Regions from separate parts of the Sphaerisporangium rhizosphaerae genome, predicted to be linked through region 3. Evidence: riboswitches for the same ligand, from Rfam matches in the RefSeq annotation. Region 3 holds a riboswitch; each other region holds the start of a gene.

Region 1 (7,221 bases), on a different contig from region 3:
CAGCCGGCGGACCTCCTCGGCGTAGGCGGCGCTGAGGTCGCTCCAGAACGCCTCCATGTCGCCGTACACCGCCGGGTCGACGGAGGCGCGCCCGCCGCGGTAGTGGACCATGTTGGGCGAGGGGATGGTCAGCTTGGGGGTGGCCGTGGTCGCCTGCTGGCGCAGGAACGCGAAGTCGTCGCCGAAGATCGTCTCGTCCAGGCGCACCCGGTCGTGGACGCGCAGCGCGGCGGGGGCGAACTCGATGACCCCCTGCTCGTTGCGGAACTGCACGTTGATGCGCTCGTCGGCGGCCTGGCCGATGCCGCCGAGCCGGTAGATGAAGTCCATGTGCCAGGACGCCCGGCGGAACTCGCCGTCGGTCGCCGAGCGCAGGCCCACCTCCTCCTGGGCCCGCACCACCTCGCGGATCGCCTCGTCCTCGACCTCTCTGAGCCGCTCGGCGGGGATGGCGCCGGCGGCGAAGGCCTCGCGCGCCTCCAGCAGGGCGGCGGGACGGAGCAGGCTGCCGACATGGTCGGCGCGGAATGGGGGTCTTGTCCGCATGGCGATCCTCCAGATGATCTAGCGCGACTACCGTCCTATCAGCTTTTGAGCGGTTTCGCCGTAGCGACGGAGCGGATAAAGCCATGCGTCGCGCGCGTAGGCCACTCCGTGCGGCACCCATCCCGGCCGGGGCATCCCGAACGGCCACAACAGCCGCTGCCCGCCCTCCCGCCCCGTCCTGCCGGCTCCGGCGTCCGGCGTCGTCCCCCCTCCCCCGGCGCCGCGCCCGGGGACGCCGGGCACCGGACCGCGGGCGGGCGGCTCAGGGGCCTTGGCCGGCCTCGGAGCCTCGGACGGCTCAGTAATCGCGGAGGGCCGGGGAGCCTTGGACGGCCCAGAAGCCTTCGACGGCCTGGGAGCGGCGTCGGACGGCGTGGGAGCCTCGGAGGGCGCAGGGGTGTCGGACGGGCGGGGAGCCTTGGACGGCTCGGGGGTCTCGGACGGCTCGGGGGCGGCGGCCGGGGTGCGGGGGACCGGGCGGCCGTCGGCGCCCAGTTCGGGCTCGGGGCTGGTGGTCGAGGCGAGCAGCGCCAGCGAGATCAGCCCCATCACGGCGATCAGCACCAGAGCGAGTCCCATCAGCGCCAGGACGACCAGCAGCGTGTAGACCGCTCCGATGAGCGCCATCATCGCCGTTCCTCCTTTTGTGCCGCCGCGGTGGACACCGTGCCCGGGACGGGCATGGTCACACGTTTCATCACGCAGGTGGACGTATCGATTCTCCCGTGTGCGCGGAGCGATCGCGCACACGGCCGGGCACGGTGACCCCGGCGGCCGTGATCGCGGACCTCAGGCGCCGGGCATGGTGTCCAGGCGGCGCAGGATCACCCCTTCGCGCAGGGCCCACGGGCAGATCTCCACCTCGGGGACCTCGAACAGGTCCATCGTCGCGTCGGCCACGATCGCCCCGGCGAGCAGTTGCGGGGCGCGACCGGCGGAGACGCCCGGCAGGCCGGCCCGCTGGGCGTTGTCCATCGTGGCCAGGCGCCCGGTCCAGTGGGAGAGGTCATCCTGGCGCAGCACCCGCTTCACATAGGACCCCTCGCTGGAGGGCGCGGCGCCGGCGATGCGCGCGAGCTGCTTGAAGGTCTTGGACGTGGCGACCGCGTGGTCGGCGTGCCCGTACTTCACCACATCGCCCACCACCCTGCCGATCTGCGCGCGCACCTGCCGGCGCATGCCACGCACCTCCTCGGCGGGGGGCGGGGCGCCGGTGAACCACTGGCGGGTCATCCGCCCGGCGCCCAGCGGGAGCGAGATCGCCACGTCGGGCTCCTCCTCCATGCCGGAGGCGATCTCCAGGGAGCCGCCGCCGATGTCCAGGACCAGCAGCCGCCCGGAGGACCAGCCGAACCAGCGCCGCACCGCCAGGAACGTCAGCCGCGCCTCGTCCTGCCCGGACAGCACCTGCACGTCGATCTCGGTGGCGGCCCGCAGGCGGTCCAGGACCTCCTCGCCGTTGGCGGCCTCCCGCACGGCCGAGGTGGCGAAGGCCATGATGTCCTCCACCCCCTTGTCCTCGGCGATGCGCAGCGAGTCCTCGACGAAGCGGCGCAGCTCGCGCTCACCCTCGGGGGACAGGACGTCGCCGTCGTGCAGGTGCTCGGCCAGCCGCAACTCGACCTTGTGCGAGTAGGCGGGCAGCGGCTGCGCGCCCCTGTGGGCGTCCACCACCAGCAGGTGCACCGTGTTCGAGCCGATGTCGAGAACGCCGAGTCGCATGAGCAGACGCTACTACCCGCGCCCGCCCGGGAGATCCTCCCGGTCCTGCCGGTCCTGCCGGTCCTGCCGGTTCCGCCGAGGCGCCGTCGCTCAGGGGCGGCCGAGCGCGCGCAACTGGCCGGTGGTCAGCGCGGAGACGTTCTGGTCGATGGGGACGTCGGTGTACTGGTGGATCGCCCAGCTCTTCCAGTCGGCGGGCGGGGTGACGTCGCCCTTTTCCCTGCCGTAGTAGGCCACCCACAAGGGGTACTCGGCCAGGCCGTGGCCGTAGGTGTCGGCGAAGTTCCAGCCGCTGTAGAACAGCGGGGTGACGCCGGTCTCGTCCTTCACGTGGGCCAGCCAGGTCTTGGCCCAGGCGTTGACCTGCGCGACCGACCGGCCGTCGCTGGTCTCCAGGTCCAGCACGAGCAGGTCGCCGGTCTCGGCGGGCTGGGCGTCCACCACCGACAGGAAGTGGTCGGCCTCGGCGATGGGGTCGTTGCCGGGGTGACCGTAGTGGTAGGCGCCGCGCACGATGCCCTTCTTGCCGAGTTCGGCCCAGTGGCGGGCGAACGCGGAGTCGCGGAAGGTCAGGCCCTCGGTGGCCTTGATGATGCCGAACTGCGCCTGGCTGGCGTTCCAGTCGTGGTCGGACTCGTAGGCGGACACGTCCTGACCGTAGGGGCGCTCCGAGGAGGCGCTGCTGGGGGCGGCGTCCGCCGGGCCGGTCACCACGACGGCCGCCACGATGGCGAGCACGGCCACGATCACCCCCGCCATGGCGGAGTAGAGGCGCGCGCCGGACAGGTCCAGCCGGTTCTTGAGGTGGGAGAAGATCGAGGAAAGCCGGTCGATGGGCATGAAGGGCTCGCTCCTTGCTTCCACGCGCCTACCGGGTCGGCTGATGGGTTCGGGCGGAAGTGCCCTGTGGGTCCGTCCCTTCGAGGGCCGGTGCTCCGATTCACTCCGCGAAGGGGGTCCCCGGTTCCGCGAGGTGTGGATGAGGCGGGCGTGTCTCCGCGGCGGGACGCCGTCCCGCCGGGTACGCGCGATGTGGGCAACGGACGGCAACGGGCACGACGGCGTGGGACCATCGGCACGCATACCGCTTCCCAACAAGGTACATACCACATCAAAAGAGCACAAATGCGACAAAGTACGCGCCGTCGGCGTCACGCGGGCGGACACGACCGGCCTCCCCCGACGTGATCACCCCGAGGAAGCGCATCCGGCCGGAAACGACCCGGTCAGGCGTCCCGGTCCCGGCGGGCCAGAGGCGCACCCGAGGATCCGGTCAGCGGCGGGGCGGGGGCTGCGAGGAGCGGGATGACTCGGCGTGCCGCCAGCGCCGTCCGAGCTCCTCGCCGGTCGGCGCGGAGGCGGGCAGCGGGGTGGCCGGCGCGCCGGCGCGCAGCCCGTCCAGCAGCAGGGTCAGATAGCGGTGGCGCAGCACGGCGGTGCGATCGGCGTCGCCGGCACGGACCGCGGTGATCTGGTCGAAGATCATCGGAATGTCCTCGGCGACCACGTCCGGCCGTAGCGCGCCGGCGGCCTTGGCCCGGTCCACGACGCGCCCGGAGAGCGAGCCGGCGTGCGCGGCCAGCTCGTGCATCTCCCGCGTAGGGGTGAACGTGCCGGCCAGGTGCACGGTCAGCGAGTGCACGTCGGAGTCGACGACCTCGCGCAGGAACGTGGCGAAGGCCTCCCACGCGTCGCCGTCGCTCGCCAGCGCGGACTCGGCGATCGCCGTGAACCGGCGCAGGCCGTCCTCGCAGAGGGTGCGCAGCAGCTCCTCCTTGCCGGCGTAGCGCCGGTACAGGGCGCCGACGCCGACGCCCGCCTCGTGCGCCACCGCCGAGATCGGCGCTTTGGGGTCGGCGACGAACACCGCTCGCGCGGCGTCGAGGATCGTGCGGTCGTTGCGGGCGGCCTCGGCCTTGCGTCCCCTCATGCCTGCTGTCGTGGGCTCCATGCGTCCATTCTAGCTTGAACGGAAGGCTCCGTTCCGATATAGTTTGAACAGAACGATCCGTTCCGCTTCAACTCGGAGGTTTCGCATGACCACCACGTCTTGGTCGCTGCTTGAGCAGGCCCACAACGCGCTGCGCACGACCATCGCCGAGGCCGCCGAGGCCGACTGGGCCGCCAAGACCCCGTGCGAGCAGTGGAACGTGGCGCAGGTGCTGCGGCACGCCGCCGGCGACCAGCGCGCCTACGCCGCCGCGATCACCGGTGCCGGCGGCCCGAAGGAGAACCCGTTCGCCCCGGCGGCGCAGGCCCCCGGCGCCCCGAAGGACCTGCTCGAAAGCGCCCTGGAGGTCGCGGCACGGGGATTCGCCACCGTGGCGCCCGGCGCGGAGGCCGTACCGACGCCGCTGCCGCAGGGCGCGCTGCCCGCCGAGGTCGCCGTCGGCGCCGCCGCGCTGGACGCCGCCGTGCACGCCTGGGACATCGCGGTCGCCACCGGCCGTCCGTCGCCTCTGGACGCCGAGCTGTCCGAGCGCCTGCTGCCGGTGGCCCGCGTCCTCGCCGAGCCGCTGCGCGGCTTCGCCTACGCCCCCGCCCTCGACCCGCACCCGGCCGACGACGCCACCGCCGAGCTGCTGCGCTACCTCGGCCGCGACCCGCAGTGGACCCGCTGACCCGGGAACCCGCCGACGGCGCGGCCTCCTCCCCCCGAGGCAGGCGGCGCCGGCACGGAAAACGTCCCGCCGGTCATTCGACCGGCGGGACGTTCTGCCGCCGTCCACCTCTTCTCTCCGTTATCGAGCGACGCCGCCGGTCAACCCGGTGAATACGCGGTGTTCACGGAATGCTCAGCAGTTCGGGATATCTCTGCCGTTATTGTCCTTCGCCTCGTCGTTGCCCCATTTGGCGAGATAATAGGCGGAAACGTAGGCGCCGCGGCCGTTCTTACCGGGGTTCGTCCGGTCGAGGTCGGTGCGCAGCCACCAGTGGTTGAACGCGGACCCGTGCCGGACTTCGGCGCCCCGGACGCGGCAGTAGACGTAGTTGGTGCCCTTGTCGAGCGTGCCCTGCGGGTCGCCGGTGTTCGGCTCGCGGTAGCCCGTCGCGTCGGCGAAGGTGTCGACCCAGACCTTGCCACCGGGCGACGGGGTCCCGCCGCCGCCGAAAACCCGGGGCCGGCGGGCGTGGAACTCGCTGCCCGGCCGCAGGCCGTAGGTGAGGACGCGATGGTCGGTTCCGTAGCCGCCGCGCTGCTCGTAGGCCCAGTAGGACGTGCGCCCGGGGTTCGCCCACTGCTCGAAGATCACGACGTGCCGGTTGTTGTTGTCGCCGATGGCGTCGATGACCAGGTCGCCGGTGAGCAGCTCGGACATCGCGATCGGGCTGCTCGCGCCCGGCGAGGCGAGGGCCACGGTGTTCAGGCCCGGAGCGCTCAGCCCGAGCGCCATCGAGGCGTAGCCGGAGCAGTCGGTGCGGTAGCCGTTGTGGTACTTGCCCTGGCTGTACGGCACCCGCTGCGGGGTGCCCGGGTTCCAGGTCTTGGCCCGGTCGATGACGCTCTGCCGGGTCACGTCCGCCGGACGGGCGTGGGCGGCGCGAGAGGGAGCGGCGGCGGACTGGGCGAAGGCGCCGGCCACGGCGAGCGGCGTGGGCGAGGCGACGGCGACACCAAGGATAGCGAATTTGATGAATATCTGCTTACTGGACATACCACCCCTTGTAAATCCGTGTTGTCGGCCGCCAAGACTAATGGCGGCGACACATGGTTCGCAGGGGTGAATTCCAGGATCCACGCCGGCCGGTGGAGCGATTTCCCCCCGAAAGGAAACGGGCACCGTCGCGGGCACAAGAAATCACGCCGCGCCGACCGGTCGCGAGTCGGCGTGGACGTGGCGGCGCGCGCATCCGGGAAAGCTCCGTGCCTTTCCCGCCCATTCCCCGCCCATTCCCCACACGGGACGCCGGCCGGGAGGAAGGCGCGGGGCTTGCCCGGCCCCGGCACGGGTAGGGGCCTCGGCGTGCCCGAAGGTCCGAGTTCTTTCCGCAGCAGAATCCCGGTCGCCGCCCTCGCCCTGTGCGGGTGCGCCATATCGGTCTATCTGGCGCTGTTCCAGTACGGAGTGGTGCACTCCGTGTGGGACCCCATCTTCGGGGACGGCTCCCGCAAGGTGCTCACCTCCGCCGTCTCCCGCGTGCTCCCGGTGTCGGACGCGACCCTCGGCGCCGCCGCCTATCTGGTGGAGGCGGTGCTGGAACTGTCGGGCGGACGGCGGCGCTGGCACGACCGGCCCTGGATCGTGGTGCTGCTCGGCCTGACGGCCGCCGTGCTGGCCCTGACCGGCGTCGGCCTGGTGATCGCCCAGCCCATCCTCACCGGCACCTTCTGCACGCTCTGCCTCACCTCGGCCGGCATCTCCTGGCTCGTCGCCCTGCTGGTCGCACGCGAGGTCGGAGCGGCCGTGCGGCGGGTGCGGGAACTGCGCGACGCCGGACTCCCCCTGCCCGCGGCCCTGCGAGGACGCGAGCCGCAGCGCTTCGCCCGCTAACGGCGCGCGGCCCGCCAGGCGAGGGCGGTGACGCCGGCGGCCACCGCCAGGGCCGCGGCCAGGGTCGCGTGGTGCTGGGAGGCCCACACCTGGACGCTGCGGCTCTTGGCCCTGCGGTCGAAGGAGCCGTGCGCCCCCTGATCGGTGTTCGGGGGCGCGTCCGCGGGCCGCCAGAGGTTGGGCGGCAACCGGCGGGTCACCTTGGAGGTCTGCTGGGAGGAGTAGCCCTTCCAGGCCAGATAGCGGTCCAGGACGCCGGGGACCACCGCGTTGGCGATCAGCGTCGCCGCCGTCGACCCTCCGACCCAGTACTCCCGGCGGCGCGGGTGGTCGGCGGCGTAGACGATGGCGTCGGCGGGGATCTCCGGCTGGTAGATCGGCGGCACCGGCTGCGGATGGCCGGGCAGCCGCGACAGCACCCAGTCGAACTGCGGGGTGTTGACCGCCGGCATCTGAACCA
Region 2 (7,221 bases), on a different contig from region 3:
TGGGGGCCGCCGTAGGGGGCGTTGTAGCCCTGGGGTGCGCCGTACCCGCTCTGGGGTGCACCGTAGCCCCCCTGGGGGGCGTCGTAGCCGCCCTGGGGAGCGCCATAGCCGCCCTGAGGGGCGCCATAGCCGCCACCCTGGGGGTTGCCGTATGGCTGGCCCGGGCCCTGCGGATCGTAACCGCCGGGGGGTGGTTCTGCCGTCATTTCGTCACCTTTCGCGACTGCGAAGGAAGCTGCGGTTCGTGCAAGGTCCTATCGCATGTAGGGGTATGTCCGTTACCTTTTCGCCGATTCGGCCGCCACGTGTGCGCCGGATCGGTCGCATATAGCAAACGAGGCCGGGGGATCACCCCCGGCCCCGATCGCGCGCCGCTTACTTGATCTTCACGACGACGGTCTTGGCGACCTTGTCGTGCAGACATTGCTGCAGCGGCTTGTCCCAGAACTGCCACAGGACGTTCACCAGGTAGAACACCCACGTGACCAGGCCCACGACCGGGACCCACGCGAGGAACTCGAAGCCCCACAGGACGCCGGCGCGCTTGATCGCGACGTCCGAGGCGAGCCCGCCCTCGACGCCGCCGCCCACTGGGACGATCTTGATGCCCATGACGATCTTGCCGACCGTCTGGCCACGCTGCTTGGTCATCAGGAACTCGTAGCCGACCCAGACCAGCCCGGCCAGGATCGCCGTCAGCAGGCTGGCCAGGAACACGCCGCCGCCCGGGCTGATCGCGCCCGTCGCGGGGTCGAAGCTCGGCGCGGTGACGATGAGCGCCGCCAGCACGGCGTTGAGGATCACATACGGGATCACGATGATGACGATGTCGATGATGCGGGCCACCAGGCGCTGCCACCACTCGGCCAGCGGGGCCGGGGCGCCCGGAGGCTGCGTGCCGGTGGCCGGGTAGCCCTGCTGGTAGCCGGCCGGGCCGTAGCCCTGCTGGCCGTACTGCTGCTGGCCGTAGCCCTGCTGGCCGTAGGCCGCCCCGTACGGCGGCGCCTGCTGGGCGTGCTGCTGCCCGTAGCCCTGCTGGTCGTGGCCGGCCTGCTGCCCATACTGCGGCTGGCCGTACCCCTGCTGCCCGTACTGCTGCTGCCCGTACTGGGCCTGCTGGCCGTACGCCTGCTGCGCGTCCTGCTGGCCGTAGCCCTGCTGGGCTTCCGGCTGGCCGTACTGGCCCTGCTGGCCGTAGCTTTGCTGGGCCTCCGGCTGGCCGTACTGCTGCTGGCCCTGCTGGGCCTGCTGGCCGTACTGCTGCTGCCCGTAGCCCTGCGGCTGGGCGTAGCCGCCGGTCTGCTGGCCGTACTGCGGCTGGCCATAGGACGACGACTGGCCCTGCTGGCCGTAGCCCTGCTGGGCCTCCTGCTGACCCTGCTGGCCGTACGCCTGCTGCCCGTACTGCTGGGGCTGCTGCCCGTACTGCTGCTGGCCCTGCTGACCGTGCTGGCCGTACTGCTGCTGCCCGTAGCCCTGCCCCTGCTGGGGGTGGGAAGGCTGGCCGTAGGCTCCGGTTCCACCCTGCTGGCCGTAGGCGCCCGGCTGGCCGTAGGCTCCCGTCCCTGCCTGCTGGCCGTAGGCTCCCTGCTGGCCATAGCCCTGCTGGGGGTAGGCGGAGTGCTCCGAGGCCGGCTGGGGACGGTGGACGACGGTCACCTCCGGATCGATGCCCGGGGGGTTCTGCTGCCCATATTGCGGAGAGCCGGTTGACGAATGACCCTCGTCCGGCTCGTCGCGTGGGTACGGCGGCTGTCCGGTGCTCACCGTGTCACCTCACTTCGGCTTCGCACGTGGCCTCTGTCAGGCGCACGTGCCGTGGTGTTGCCAAGGTAGCGACAGCGGGATCAACAGTCACCTTTCCATTCCGTCACCCCGAAGGTCAGGATCGCGGGTTCACATGCAGCAACATCCGCGTGTTGCCCAGGGTGTTCGGCTTGACGTGCTCCAGGTCGAGGAACTCGGCGACGCCCTCGTCGTAGGAGTCGAGGAGTTCGGCGTAGACCTCGGGGGAGACCGGCGTGCCCTGGATGGGGACGAAACCGTGCCTGCCGAAGAACTCGACCTCGAAGGTCAGGCAGAAGACCCGCTGGACCTCCAGCCGGCGGGCGGCGTCGATGAGCGCCGCGACGATCATGTGGCCGATGCCCATGCCGCGGCAGCCGGCGTCGACGGCGACCGTGCGGATCTCCGCCAGATCCTCCCAGAGCACGTGGAGCGCGCCGCAGCCCACGACCATGCCGTCTCGCTCGGCCACCCAGAACTCCTGGACGTCCTCGTACAGGGTCACGGTCGACTTGCGCAGCAGGCGCGGCCCGTCGCCGGAGTAGGTGTCGACCAATTTCCTGATCGTCCGCACGTCGGAGGTGCGGGCCCGCCGGACGGCGGGCGCGCCCTCGGCGGACGGGCGCTGCGCGGCCTGCCTCATGACGCGTCAGCGTATCCGCCCACCGGCGGGGCGGCGTTCGACGCCGTGCCGAGACCCCCCGATAACGGACTGTCCGAAATACCTGCCAATTCGCGCCGCCATCACGGAGCGTGATCCGGCGCACGCGGTCGGTGCGCGCCGCGGGAAGGTCTGGGAGCGTGGCGCGCGAGATGCTCTTTGACCTGCGGCTTTTCTTCGAGCCCCTGCCCCTGGGCCGGGTAACCGCAGCTCGGAACGGGTGCGGGACGTCCACCGGCGTGATCTTTCCGTGACGCGCCGGTTGTGGAACCTCAACAGAATTCGCAGTTCTGGTTGAGCAGGAACCTGAACTGGACTAATGTCCAGCGTCAATGTCGGTCGTCGTTCCGCGGCGACCGCACCGCCTAATTCCCGCCCCATCCGAACGGCGGGAAACCGGGGACCCAAAGGTGGGTCCGGGGGAGGTCCCCCGGCGACCCGCCACCCCTGGGGTGAATCCGAGAGGGAGGCATCGCGATCCTCCATGGTCACGTGCTCGGTAGGGCTGCTCCGGCCCGAACCCGTCAGCTAACCCGGTAGGCGTCCGAGGAGAGGAGCTTTTTGGTGCAGCCTAGGCGCACGCCTGGAAAGAGCGCGGGCAGGCACGCCCGCGGGCGAGAACGCGGTGCCCATTCCCGCTTCGGGAGCGCCTCCGGTGCATCCTCGCGCCTTCCCCGCCGCATCGCGCTGGTGACCGCCGCGCTGATGGCCGTGACCTTCGGCTCGCCGCTGGTGTCCGCGACGGCCGAGCCCAAGCCCAGCCTCAACGACCTGAAGAACCAGGTCGAGCACCTCTACAACCAGATCGAGTCGCTCACCGAGCAGTACAACGGCCAGAAGGAGCGCCTCAAGCAGGCGCAGCGGTCGGCCGAGCTCGCCAAGAAGACCCTCTCCAAGAGCGAGTCGGACCTGGAGGCCAAGCGCGCCAGAGCCGGCATGTACGCCCAGGACGCCTACATGACCGGCGGTCTCGGCTCGCCGCTGACCCTCGCCATGTCCGGCGACCCCGACGCCTACCTCGACCGCGTGGCCACGACCTACGCCCTGCAGCTGCAGCAGGGCGAGGAGGTCGCCCAGATCGGCAAGGCGATGGCGACCGCCGAGCGCGCCAAGGCCGGCGCCAAGGCCCGCGAGGCCGAGGTCAAGAAGCTCGTCTCCGACCTGTCCTCCCAGCGTGACAAGATCCGCGGCCTGGTCGCCAAGACCGAGGGCAGCCTGTTCAAGCGCGCGCTGTCGCAGGCCGGCGGGTACGGCCGCGCCACCAGGATCGAGATCCCGATCCCGGGCGAGGGCAAGGCCGCCCAGGCCGCCAAGTGGGCGCTGACGCAGCAGCTCAAGCCGTACGTGTGGGGTGCCGCGGGGCCGAGCACCTTCGACTGCTCCGGCCTGGTCCTGTGGGCCTACCAGAAGGTCGGCATCAGCCTGCCGCACTACACCGGCGACCAGTGGACCGCGGGGACCCACATCTCCCGCGAGGACCTGCGCCCCGGCGACCTGGTCTTCTTCTACAGCGACCTGCACCACGTCGGCATCTACATCGGCGGCGGCATGATGGTGCACGCACCGCGCACCGGCGATGTCGTGCGGGTGGTCCCGCTCGGCAACCGCCCGTTCGCCGGCGGCGTGCGCATCGCCGACTAGCGCCACGGCGCGCACGCCGGACGAGGCGGCCGTCGGTACGGTGACGCCGCCTCGCGCCGGGACGAGGTACCCCTGCCTCGGACGGTGCGACCTCAGATGAGGCGGCGCCGCGCCGCCCAGGCCACGGCCTCGATGGCCGTGGCGACGCCTATGCGGTCGCAGATGCCGCGCAGGCGGCGTCGTACGGTGCGGCCGCTCACGTCGAGCCTGCGTCCCACTCTGTCGACGGTCACGCCCTTGGCCAGTTCGGCGAGCAAGAGAAGATCATCGTCGCTCAGTCCCACACCGTCTGATCCCGAAGGAATGTCATTCCCTCGGGAAACCAGATCCGGATACGCCATCGGGTGTCCTCCCCCACGACGAACTCGGCAACATACTGAATGCTTCGGCCCGCCCCGTCAGGAACGTTAAACGCCGCGTTGAAAGGTCGTCAAGCACTGACCTCGATACCCATGACGTTTGTGATTGACATACCAGTGCATATGTGAACTACTCGTGACATGTCCCCGCACCTCCCGGTCCGGGGGGACATCGGCGATGATCATGGCCGTGGGCCGCATGATCCGCCATGGAAGACCATCGCGGCGCTGGTGGAGGCCCGGTTCCACGCGGGACGCCTCGCGGGCGCCCCGGCTCGGAGATATACGGTCGACACGCTATACGCCGAATTCGACCTGCGAAACCAGTACGCTTTCTGACTTTCTTCCGCCGGTCACGCCCGTGGGCGTAACACTCCGGCCACCCACGATTTGCCGTGGCGGATCACCGAGCCACGTCGTATTCGACGCGCGCCCCCTCCACGTCCCCGATATGGATCTCCCCGCCGCTTGATCGCGCGGGGCGCGCTCAGGCGGTGTTGCGGTTGTAGATCAGGCGCAGCCCGATGAGCGTCAGCCAGGGCTCGTGGACGTCTATCGAACGGGCCTCGTTCACCACCAGCGCGGCCATCGACCCGGTGGCCACGACGGTCACGTCGTCGGGGTCGGACGCGAGCTCGGGCGCCATGCGCTCGACGATGCCGTCCACCTGGCCGGCGAAACCGTAGATGATGCCCGCCTGCAGGGCTTCGACGGTGTTCTTGGCGATCACCGAGCGTGGGCGCACCAGCTCGACCTTGTGGAGCTGGGCCCCCGCGGCGGCCAGGGCGTCCACCGAGATCTCGATGCCGGGGGCGGTGACCGCGCCGACGTACTCGCCCTTGGCCGACACCGCGTCGAAGGAGGTGGCGGTGCCGAAGTCGACGATGATGCACGGCCCCCCGTACAGCGTGACGGCGGCGAGCGCGTTGACGATGCGGTCGCTGCCGACCTCCTTGGGGTTGTCCATGCGCACCGGCACCCCGGTGCGCACGCCCGGCTCCACGATGACGGCGGTCACGTCGCCGTAGTAGCGCCGGCACATCTCGCGCATCTCGTTCAGCACGGAGGGGACCGTCGAGCAGATGGCGATGCCGCCGATGTCGGCGTCCTTGAGCAGGGGGCTCTGACCGAGCAGCCCCTGCAGGACGACCGCGATCTCGTCGGCGGTGCGCCTGGCGTCGGTGGCCAGGCGCCAGTGCTCGATGACCTCCTCGCCCTCGAAGAGGCCGAGCACCGTGTGAGTGTTGCCGACGTCGATCGTGAGCAGCATCAAGCCCCCCGAAGGTCCAAAGCGATGTCCAGTGCGGGCGCCGAATGGGTCAGCGACCCCACAGCAAGGTAGTCAACACCGGTTTCGGCCACCTCACGAGCCGATTCCAGGCGGAGTCCGCCGCTGGACTCCAGCCGGGCCCTGCCGCCCACCAGGGCCACGGCGCGGGTCAGCTCCTCCACGGTGAAGTTGTCCAGCAGGATCTCCTCCGCTCCCTCGGCCAGCACCGGCTCGATCTGGTCCAGGCGGTCGACCTCCACCTCGATCGGCAGCTCCGGATAGGCCTGCCGGACGGCGCGGAACGCCTCGGCGACCCCGCCGGCCGCCACCACGTGATTGTCCTTGATCAAGGCCGCGTCCGACAGGGACATCCGATGATTGACCCCGCCGCCGCACCGCACGGCGTACTTCTCCAGCGCCCTGAGGCCGGGGAGGGTCTTGCGGCTGTCGCGGACCCGCGTGCCGGTGCCGCTCACCGCCTCGACCCAGCGGTGGGTCAGCGTGGCGATGCCCGACAGGTGGGTGAGCAGGTTGAGCGCGGTCCGCTCGGCGGTGAGCACGTCGCGCACAGGTCCGACGACGGTCATCAGCACGTCGCCGCGCGCGACGCGCTCGCCGTCCTTGACGTGACGCTCCACGGTCAGGCGGCCCTGGGAGGCGCCGTGGAAGACCGCCTGGGCGACCGCGAGACCGGCGACCACCCCGTCGGCCCTGGCCACCAGGTCGCCCACCGCCGCCTGGTCCGCGGGGACCGTGGCGATGGTCGTCACGTCGCCCTCCTCGGTGAGGTCCTCGGCGAGGGCGGCGCCGATCACGGCCATGACCCGCGCCGGGTCCAGGCCCGCCTCCGCCAGGTCGGCCTCGAGCTGCTGCGGCAGGCCGGCCGCCCGGTCGTCGTGGTGCTCGGCATAGCTCATGGTCAGTCCCTCCTCGGCCAGGGTCACGTCGAGATGTCCCAGCCACCAGGCGTCGTCGCGTTCGGGGAAGTCCTCCCGCCAGTGCGAGCCGCGCGTCTCCTCGCGGGCCCGGGCGGCCGCCACCACGGCGCTCGCCACGGTGAGCAGGTTCGTGGCCTCCCACGCCTCGGTGCACGGCTCGACGGCGACCGGGGTCCAGCGGGCGTCCAGCAGGCCGTGGCCCACCTCCGCCAGGCTGCGCCCGCTGCGCAGCACCCCTGCGCCGGCGCTCATGCGGCTCTGCACCCGCGGCCGGACCCGGGGGTCCACCAGGCCGGCGGCGCGGCCGTCGTCGACCGGCTCGCCCGGGGCCCGCCGCCGCGGGGAGGCGAGGTCGGCCGCGATGCGCTCGGCGAAGACCAGCCCTTCCAGCAGGGAGTTGGAGGCGAGCCGGTTGGCCCCGTGCACCCCTGTGCAGGCCGCCTCGCCGCAGGCGGACAGGCCGGGGACGCTGGTGCGTCCGCGCAGGTCGGTGTGGACGCCGCCGCTGGCGTAGTGCGCGGCGGGCGCGACGGGGATGGGCTCGCGGGCCGGGTCGATGCCGTGCTC
Region 3 (7,221 bases):
GCGGGCGCCACGGCGTGCTCACCGCCACCACGGCGGCCAGCGCCACCCCCAGGCCCACCAGCGCGCCCCCCGCCGCCCGCACCCCGCTCACCGCTCGCTCCGAGCCGGCGCCTGGACCGTCGGATGGGCCCGTGCGGGTGTGCGCGTCCGCGCCGGCGCGTGCCCCGGCGTCGCCCGCCGGGCCGGCCACGCGGCCGGTCTCGTCACTTCGCTCCATGCTCTCCCCTGCGCCGCGCCGCCACCGTGGTCATGCGAGCTCGTCTCGGACGTACTCGCGCCAGGCGGCGGTGAACCGCTCCAGGCTCATGCGGAGCGTGCGGGACAGCGCCGCCCGCACGTCCCCGTGCCTGGACTCACGGTAGAGGCTCACCAGAGCGCGTTCGCCGAAGCGCCCCGCGACATACCGGCAGGCGAGCCAGGCCTCCTCGTACGCCTGGGCCTGCCGCGCGGAGCCGGCGGCGAACGCCTCCGGCCCGGGCAGCCGTTCGGGCGTCCGTCCGGCGCGCACCTCATCGGCCAGTTCGGCCGCGGCCCGGCGTGCCGGGATGCCGGCGTCGAGATAGCCGACGTAGTCCGCGAACCCCTCGACCAGCCATTTGGGCGTGCTCCCGTCGAGCGCCGCCCCGGTGGCGATGTGCGTGATCTCGTGGGCGAGGACGACGTCGCGGCCGGCGGCGGTCAGGCGGGCGAACGACCGCGGCTCCACGATCACCCGGTCGGCGCCCGCCACCGCGGCCAGGCCGTTCACCTGCGCTGGGGCGGCCAGCACGGCCGCCTGCTCGGTCGTGGCGGGAACGGCGATCAGCGGACGCACCGGGCCCACGACGCGGGCGACCAGCCGGCTCGCCCGGTCGGCCCGGCGCGCGAGGTCGGCGAACGCGGCTCCGGGGGCCGCGGCGGCGGCCCCGCTTCCGAGAACGGGCCCGGTCGCGGAGGTTTTCGCAGCCTGCGGGGCCGCGGTTCCAGAAGCCGTGAGGGCTCCAGGGGCGGTGAGGGCACCGGGAGCCGCGACCACGAGGGAGAGGTCGCCGCGGAAGGTCCGCGCGCCGGACCAGATCTCCGGATGCTCGCCGATCAGCGTCCGCGCCCGCCGTCCGAGATCGTCCTCGACGGCGGAGGGCCCCGTCAGCACGGTCAGCACCCCCGCCAGGACGGCCCAGAGCCACACGACGCGCATGCGGGAAATCTACCTGCTCGTCCTTCCCGGCCACATCGGCGTCCCATGGGCGGACTCACATCAGCGTCCCGGCGGCGGCCCCGTATCGCCTTCCAAGCGGTGGACCCGTATCGACGTCCCGGCGGCGGACGTGTCTCGGCTTCCCGGCGGCGGATCCGGTTCGACGTCGCGGCGGCGGACCCGCGGAGGTCGAACTCGCTCCATCCGGCCACGTCGGCCTTGCGGGACGCGGACGTGCGAAGGCCCCGTCCGCTCCGAGGGGGGAGGAGCGGACGGGGCCTTCACGACCGGCGCGAGGGGCATGTGCACCACCCGGAAACGTCTTCGAGGAGCGGGGGCACCTCTCGGAGACGCTCTCCCGGAGGAGTCCCTCGCGCCGATCGGCCTCCGGAACGGCAGATCGTCTTCCGGAACCGCCGGTCAGCTTTCGAACCGCCGGTCAGGATCCGGAACCGCCGGTCGGCTTCCGGAACCGCCGGTCAGGGTCCGGAATCGCCGGCCGGCATCCCGGGACGGCCCGGAAACCGGACCGGCCCATCGTGGGAACCGGGAGCGGATCGGCACGGGCGACCGGCGCACCGGACCCAGCGGAGCCCTGGATGGGCGGGGGTGGTTCCGCGGGTCAAGCGGGGGTCCAGCGCCAACCTGGAGCGGCAGGCGGAGCCCGGCCTGGTCATCCGATCGCTGGATGGCAGCGCCGACGCCGCGACGGTCCCGCCGGTCAGGCGCCGGGGCGGACGGCGCCGACGAAGGACGCCTTCCGGTAGCCCGACAGCTTGTCGATGCGCACCCGCGCGCCGGTGTGCGGCGAGTGGATCATCTTGCCGTGCCCGACGTACATGCCGACGTGGCCGAGTCCGTAGAAGAACATCAGGTCACCCTGCTTGAGGTTCTTCCAGGACACCTTCTTCCGCACCGTGCGGAACTGGCTGGCGGCGATGCGGGGCAGCTTCACGCCGGCCTTGCGCCAGGCGTACAGCATCAGGCCGGAGCAGTCGAAGGCCCCCGGGCCGCTGGCGCCCCAGCGGTAGGGGTCGCCGATCTGCTTCTTCGCCACCGCGACGGCCGTGTGCGCCTTGAGCTGCTGCCGGACGGCCCTGCTCACTTTGGCCTTGCTCTTGGATGTGCGGGAGGTGCTGGATGTGCTCGCCTCGCTCACCGCGGCCGTGCCGGTGGGCTCGGAGGCCCCGGTGATGCTCGGTGTCTCGATCAGCCCGGCCGGGCCGTAGACGGACGGCTCTGAGGGTCCCTGAGCCGGTGCCGCCGTGGCGGCGTCAGCCGCCGTCGCCTGCGTCGCCACGGCTCCCACGGAGGCCGTCATGGTGAGCACCACACCGCCGAGAGAGAAGCGGGCAATGCGCGACAGACGAGGGTTCTGGGTGGTGCTGGACAGGATCGCTCCTTGATTCTTCCACTCACGCCTACCGGGTTAGCTGACGGATTCGGGCATGGAAGTAGCCCTACGACGCCAAGGCGTCGATTCACCCCCTGATCCCGCGTTTAGGATCAATTGGGTCCCCGGTTCCGTGCTCCTTGCCGCACGGATTCGGCAGGTCACCGCCCCTTTGGGGTCCTGGCTCGCGCCTTACTGGGGCGACGGCGACCGCTGGATTGTCATGCGTGGAGCCGGTCGGAAGACCGGCTCCGTTCGCGACGGCATGGCGTGCTCGCCGCGGGCCAGAAGTTACACAGAACCCCAAATCGAGGCAAAGTCGCGACCAAGTCACATAGATCAAATAAGGGGCTTCTTAATCAGGAAACCCCTGCACAACAAGCGCATCCGTTACCCGTATGTGATTCCCCTCACATATCCCGAAACGGCACCTGACGCGAGTCACACAAGTCACATCAGTCACACCCGTTCAGGGATCTTGGAGAGGGAACGGTCCACCTAACCCCGCCCGGCGGACCGGGATTCGCCCCCGCATGTCACGTTCCGCACCCGAGACCCGTTACCCACGACGTCTGTTCCACAACGATCCTTCAGCAACAGTGCTTCCACAATGAGAATTACGCAATATCTGTTGTGCAATGTCCGTTGCTCATGTCAAAGTGGGCGCATGGCCGACGAAGACGTACGCACGATCACCGACTCACGGGTGCTGGCCGCCCTGTCGCATCCCACGAGGCGGCGCCTCATGGACGCGCTGAAGGTCTACGGTCCCTGCACCGCCAGCATGCTGGCCGAGCACACCGGGCAGGCCGTCGCCAACGCCAGCCACCACCTGCGCGTCCTGGCCGGCAGCGAGCTCATCGAGGAGGCCCCAGAGCTCGCCCGCGACCGGCGCGAACGCTGGTGGCGGCTGTCCTCGGCCGAGCTGCGCTGGAGCGAGTCCGACTTCGGCGGCGACCCCGCGACCGCCGCCATCGCCAGCGCGGCGGCGTCCCTCAACCTCGAACACCACGTCAGCATGGTCCGCGCCTGGTACGCCGCGAGCGAGGACGAGCGGGCGGCCTGGCAGGACGCTCCCTTCTCCACCGACAAGTGGCTGCGGCTCACCCCCGACGAGCTGCACGAGTTCGAGGCGCAGTTCCTGGAGCTCCTCAGCCGGTGGGCCACCCGGGAGATCCCCGACGACGGGCGGTCCCGCGAGCCGGTGTTCGTCTTCGCCTTCGGCGTCCCGGGCCGGCCGTGAACGGCCTCACCGCGGCGGCCGCGCCCGCCGCGTCCCGTTCCCGGGGCCGCTGGGGGCTGCTGCGCGACCGCGACTTCCGGCTGCTGTGGGTCGGCGAGACCACCAGCGGCTTCGGCAGCTCTCTCACCTCGGTGGCCCTGCCCCTGGTCGCGATCACCGCGCTCCACGCGACCACGCTCGAGGTCGCTCTGCTCACCGCCGCGGCGTGGGTGCCGTGGGTGATCATCGGCCTGCCCGCCGGAGCCTGGGTCGACCGCCTGCCCCGCAGGCCCGTGATGCTGACCTGCGACGCCGTGTCGTTCCTGCTGTTCCTCAGCATCCCGGTGGCCGCGTGGCAGGGCGTGCTGACCGTCGGCCACCTGCTGGCCGTCGCGCTGCTCACGGGCACCGCCAAGGTGTTCTTCCAGACCTCCTACCAGGTGTACCTCCCCTCGATCGTCGTCCCCGCCGACCTGCCCGAGGGCAACGCCAAGCTCCAGGGCGGCGAGTCGGCCGTCGAAGTGGTGGGCCCGGGAGCCGCCGGTCTGGTCGCCCAGGTGTTCGGCGCGGTCACCGCGCTGCTCGCCGACGCGGCGAGCTTCGTGGTCTCGGCGCTGTGCCTGCTCGGCATCAGGGCCCGCGAGGCCCCGGTGTCGCGCGAGCGGCGGGCCACGACGCTTCGACGCGAGATCGGCGAGGGCCTGCGCTTCGTCGCCCGCGACCCCTACCTGCGGGTGCTCACGGTGTTCGGGGCGGCCAGCAACCTCGGGCTCATGGGATACCAGGCCATCCTGGTCGTCTTCCTGGTGCGCGACGTCGGCGTCGGCCCCGGCGCGGTCGGCGGGCTGATGGCGGTCATGAGCGTCGGCGGCCTGGCGGGCGCGGCGAGCGCCACCTGGGTGTCCAGGCGGCTCGGCAGCGCCCGCGCCATGATCGTGTTCGAGGCGCTCGGCGCGCCGTTCGGCCTGCTCATTCCGCTGGCCCACCGGGGCCCGTGGCTGGCGGTCGCGGTGGCCGGCGGGTTCGTCCTGGTCACGGGCGTGGTGGCGGGCAACATCATCAAGGCGGGCTTCCGCCAGACCTACGTCCCCCGGCACCTGCTCGGCCGGGTCTCCGTGAGCATGCAGTTCGTCAACTACGGCACCATCCCGCTCGGCGCCCTCCTCGGCGGAGCGCTCGGCGGCACCATCGGCACCCGTCCGTCGATGTGGGTCGTCACGGCCGGGCTCGCCCTGACCGGCCTGATCCTCCTCATCGGCCCCCTCAGGCACCGCCGCGACCTCCCCGCCTCCCCCGACCACCCCTGACCGACCCCACCCACCACCGGACCAGCCCGCACACCGAGCCAGACCCGTTCAAGCGCGCCTTTCCCGCCTCCCCCGACCACCCCCTGACCCCGCGACCCCACCCACCACCAGACCAGCCCGCACACCGAGCCAAACCCGTTCGAGCGCGCTTTTCCCGGCGCCGGGTCGGCGGGACGAGGAACGGCCGATCCGGCGCCGTGTGCGGCGGGCGACCCGGTGGACCCTCGGCTCACGGCCCCGGCCGTTCGCCAGGCCACCGGTGGGCGGGCGTCCTTGCCATGTCGGCAAGAGGGTGTGCTCATTCGCGCCGCGAGCGCCTAGCCTGCCGGCCATGATGTCGCATTCACAGCACCATGATCACCTTGACCATGAAGATCAACGTGACCGCCATGACCACGATGGCGAGGGTCACGCGCACCATGACGAGGCCGGCCTGGCGGACCTGCTCGACCTGGACGCGGTGGTGCTCGGCGCCTACCTGGAGAAGGTGACCGAGTGGGCCGGGCGGCACGCCCCCGACGCGCCCCGGACCATCGTCGACGTGGGCGCCGGGACGGGCACCGGCGGGCTGGCCTTCGCACGCCGCTTCGCGACCGCCGAGGTCGTCGCCGTCGACAGGTCCCCCTTGATGCTCGGACGCCTCCAGGCCACGGCGCGCGAGCGCGGGCTGGCCGACCGGCTGCGCGTCGTACAGGCCGACCTGGACCTCGCCTGGCCCTCGGTCGGCGGAGTGGACCTCGCGTGGGCGTCCTCGTCCTTGCACGAGGTCGCCGACCCGCACCGCGTGCTCACCGACCTGCACGCCGCGCTGAACCCCGGCGGCCTGCTGGTGGTCGTCGAGATGGACGGTCCGCCGCGCTTCCTGCCCGACGACATCGGGTTCGGCCGGCCGGGCCTGGAGTCGCGCTGCCACGAGGCGATGGCGCGGGCGGGCTGGAACGCGCACCCGGACTGGCGTCCGTACCTGGAGCGGGCCGGCTTCCAGATCGCCGCCGAGCACCGATTCGGCATCGAGGTGACTCCGGCGCCGCCGGAGACCGGACGCTACGCGCATGCCTACCTGAGCCACATCCGCCGCGGCCTCGACGGCCGGCTGCCCGCCGACGACCTCGACGCCCTGGACCGCCTGCTCGCGCAGGACGACCCCGGGGCCCTCTTGCACCGCGGCGACCTGACCGTCCGGGGCACCCGCACCGCCTGGGCGGCCCGCCGCCCCTGACCGGCTCCCCTGACCGGCTCCCCTGACCGGCTCCCCGCGCCGGCCACAGACCGCGCTCCGGGTCGTAGAACGCGCTGACTCGTAGAACGTGCTGGGCCGTAAAACACGCTCGGCCGCAGAACGTGCTCGGCCGTAGAACGCGAACGCCCCCGGGCCGGAAGTCCCGGCCGGGGGCGTGGCGTGGTCCGTGCGGTGCGTCAGGGGCGGACGGCGCCGATGATCCCCCTGTAGCTGGAGAGGGGGACGACCTTGACGACGTCTCCGGTGCGGGGCGCGTGCACCATCTTGCCGCCGCCCGCGTACATGCCGACGTGACCGAGGCCCGCGGCGAACAGCAGGTCGCCCGGCTGCAGGGCGTTCAGGGAGACCCGGCGGGAGGCGCCCCAGGAGTACTGCTGGGCGGCGGTGCGCGGCAGGCTGACCCCGGCCGCCCGCCAGGACGCCTGGGTGAGCCCCGAGCAGTCCCAGGCTCCCGGCCCGGTGCCGCCGTAGCGGTAGGGCTTGCCGACCTGCGCGAAGGCGAACTGCAGCGCCGCGCGGGCGTTGCCGGAGGCGGCCCCGGTGTACTTGATGCCTGGGCTGTTCGGATTGCCGGGGTTGTAGGCGTTCAGCTTGCGCAGGAGCCGCTCCTGCTCCCCGACCAGCTTCTCGACGTCCTTCTTCTGCCGGCGCAGGTCGTCCAGCAGCTTGACGGCCTTGTCGTAGGCGCCCTTGGCCTTGTCGCGCTGACCCTTGAGCGACCGGGTGGCCTGCTCGTACGCGCTGATCGTGCGTGACTGGCCCGCCGACATCTGGTCGATGGAGGCCAGCCCGGCCAGCAGCGCCTCGGGGTCGGGCTGGGTGATCAGGTTGGACCAGGACAGGACGTCACCGGACTGGTAGGTGCTGATCGCGACCGACACC

What was found. Region 3 has a riboswitch for cyclic di-AMP ahead of ACFQSB_RS11935 (C40 family peptidase). Riboswitches for the same ligand answer to the same signal wherever they lie in the genome.
Region 1: linked by a shared signal. The riboswitch ahead of ACFQSB_RS35920 (glycoside hydrolase family 25 protein) and the one ahead of ACFQSB_RS11935 (C40 family peptidase) in region 3 are both predicted to bind cyclic di-AMP.
Region 2: linked by a shared signal. The riboswitch ahead of ACFQSB_RS17605 (C40 family peptidase) and the one ahead of ACFQSB_RS11935 (C40 family peptidase) in region 3 are both predicted to bind cyclic di-AMP.

The regions. Positions count from the first base shown of each region.
Region 1 covers NZ_JBHTCG010000041.1:46,713-53,933, reverse strand. Annotated here, with positions in the region: gene ACFQSB_RS35935 (5-methyltetrahydropteroyltriglutamate--homocysteine S-methyltransferase) at 1-546, opposite strand, end outside; gene ACFQSB_RS35930 (hypothetical protein) at 574-1,176, opposite strand; gene ACFQSB_RS35925 (Ppx/GppA family phosphatase) at 1,336-2,268, opposite strand; gene ACFQSB_RS35920 (glycoside hydrolase family 25 protein) at 2,359-3,108, opposite strand; cyclic di-AMP (ydaO/yuaA leader) riboswitch at 3,119-3,265, opposite strand; gene ACFQSB_RS35915 (TetR/AcrR family transcriptional regulator) at 3,542-4,219, opposite strand; gene ACFQSB_RS35910 (TIGR03086 family metal-binding protein) at 4,305-4,889, shown strand; gene ACFQSB_RS35905 (NlpC/P60 family protein) at 5,064-5,924, opposite strand; gene ACFQSB_RS35900 (vitamin K epoxide reductase family protein) at 6,234-6,761, shown strand; gene ACFQSB_RS35895 (SDR family oxidoreductase) at 6,758-7,221, opposite strand, start outside.
Region 2 covers NZ_JBHTCG010000010.1:179,178-186,398, reverse strand. Annotated here, with positions in the region: gene ACFQSB_RS17620 (RDD family protein) at 1-206, opposite strand, end outside; gene ACFQSB_RS17615 (RDD family protein) at 376-1,767, opposite strand; gene ACFQSB_RS17610 (amino-acid N-acetyltransferase) at 1,883-2,428, opposite strand; cyclic di-AMP (ydaO/yuaA leader) riboswitch at 2,810-3,005, shown strand; gene ACFQSB_RS17605 (C40 family peptidase) at 3,137-4,087, shown strand; gene ACFQSB_RS17600 (helix-turn-helix domain-containing protein) at 4,180-4,344, opposite strand; gene ACFQSB_RS17595 (type III pantothenate kinase) at 4,934-5,716, opposite strand; gene ACFQSB_RS17590 (L-aspartate oxidase) at 5,716-7,221, opposite strand, start outside.
Region 3 covers NZ_JBHTCG010000006.1:255,169-262,389, reverse strand. Annotated here, with positions in the region: gene ACFQSB_RS11945 (M48 family metallopeptidase) at 1-217, opposite strand, end outside; gene ACFQSB_RS11940 (gluzincin family metallopeptidase) at 248-1,177, opposite strand; gene ACFQSB_RS11935 (C40 family peptidase) at 1,899-2,498, opposite strand; cyclic di-AMP (ydaO/yuaA leader) riboswitch at 2,581-2,739, opposite strand; gene ACFQSB_RS11930 (ArsR/SmtB family transcription factor) at 3,238-3,813, shown strand; gene ACFQSB_RS11925 (MFS transporter) at 3,810-5,099, shown strand; gene ACFQSB_RS11920 (class I SAM-dependent methyltransferase) at 5,431-6,318, shown strand; gene ACFQSB_RS11915 (C40 family peptidase) at 6,516-7,221, opposite strand, start outside.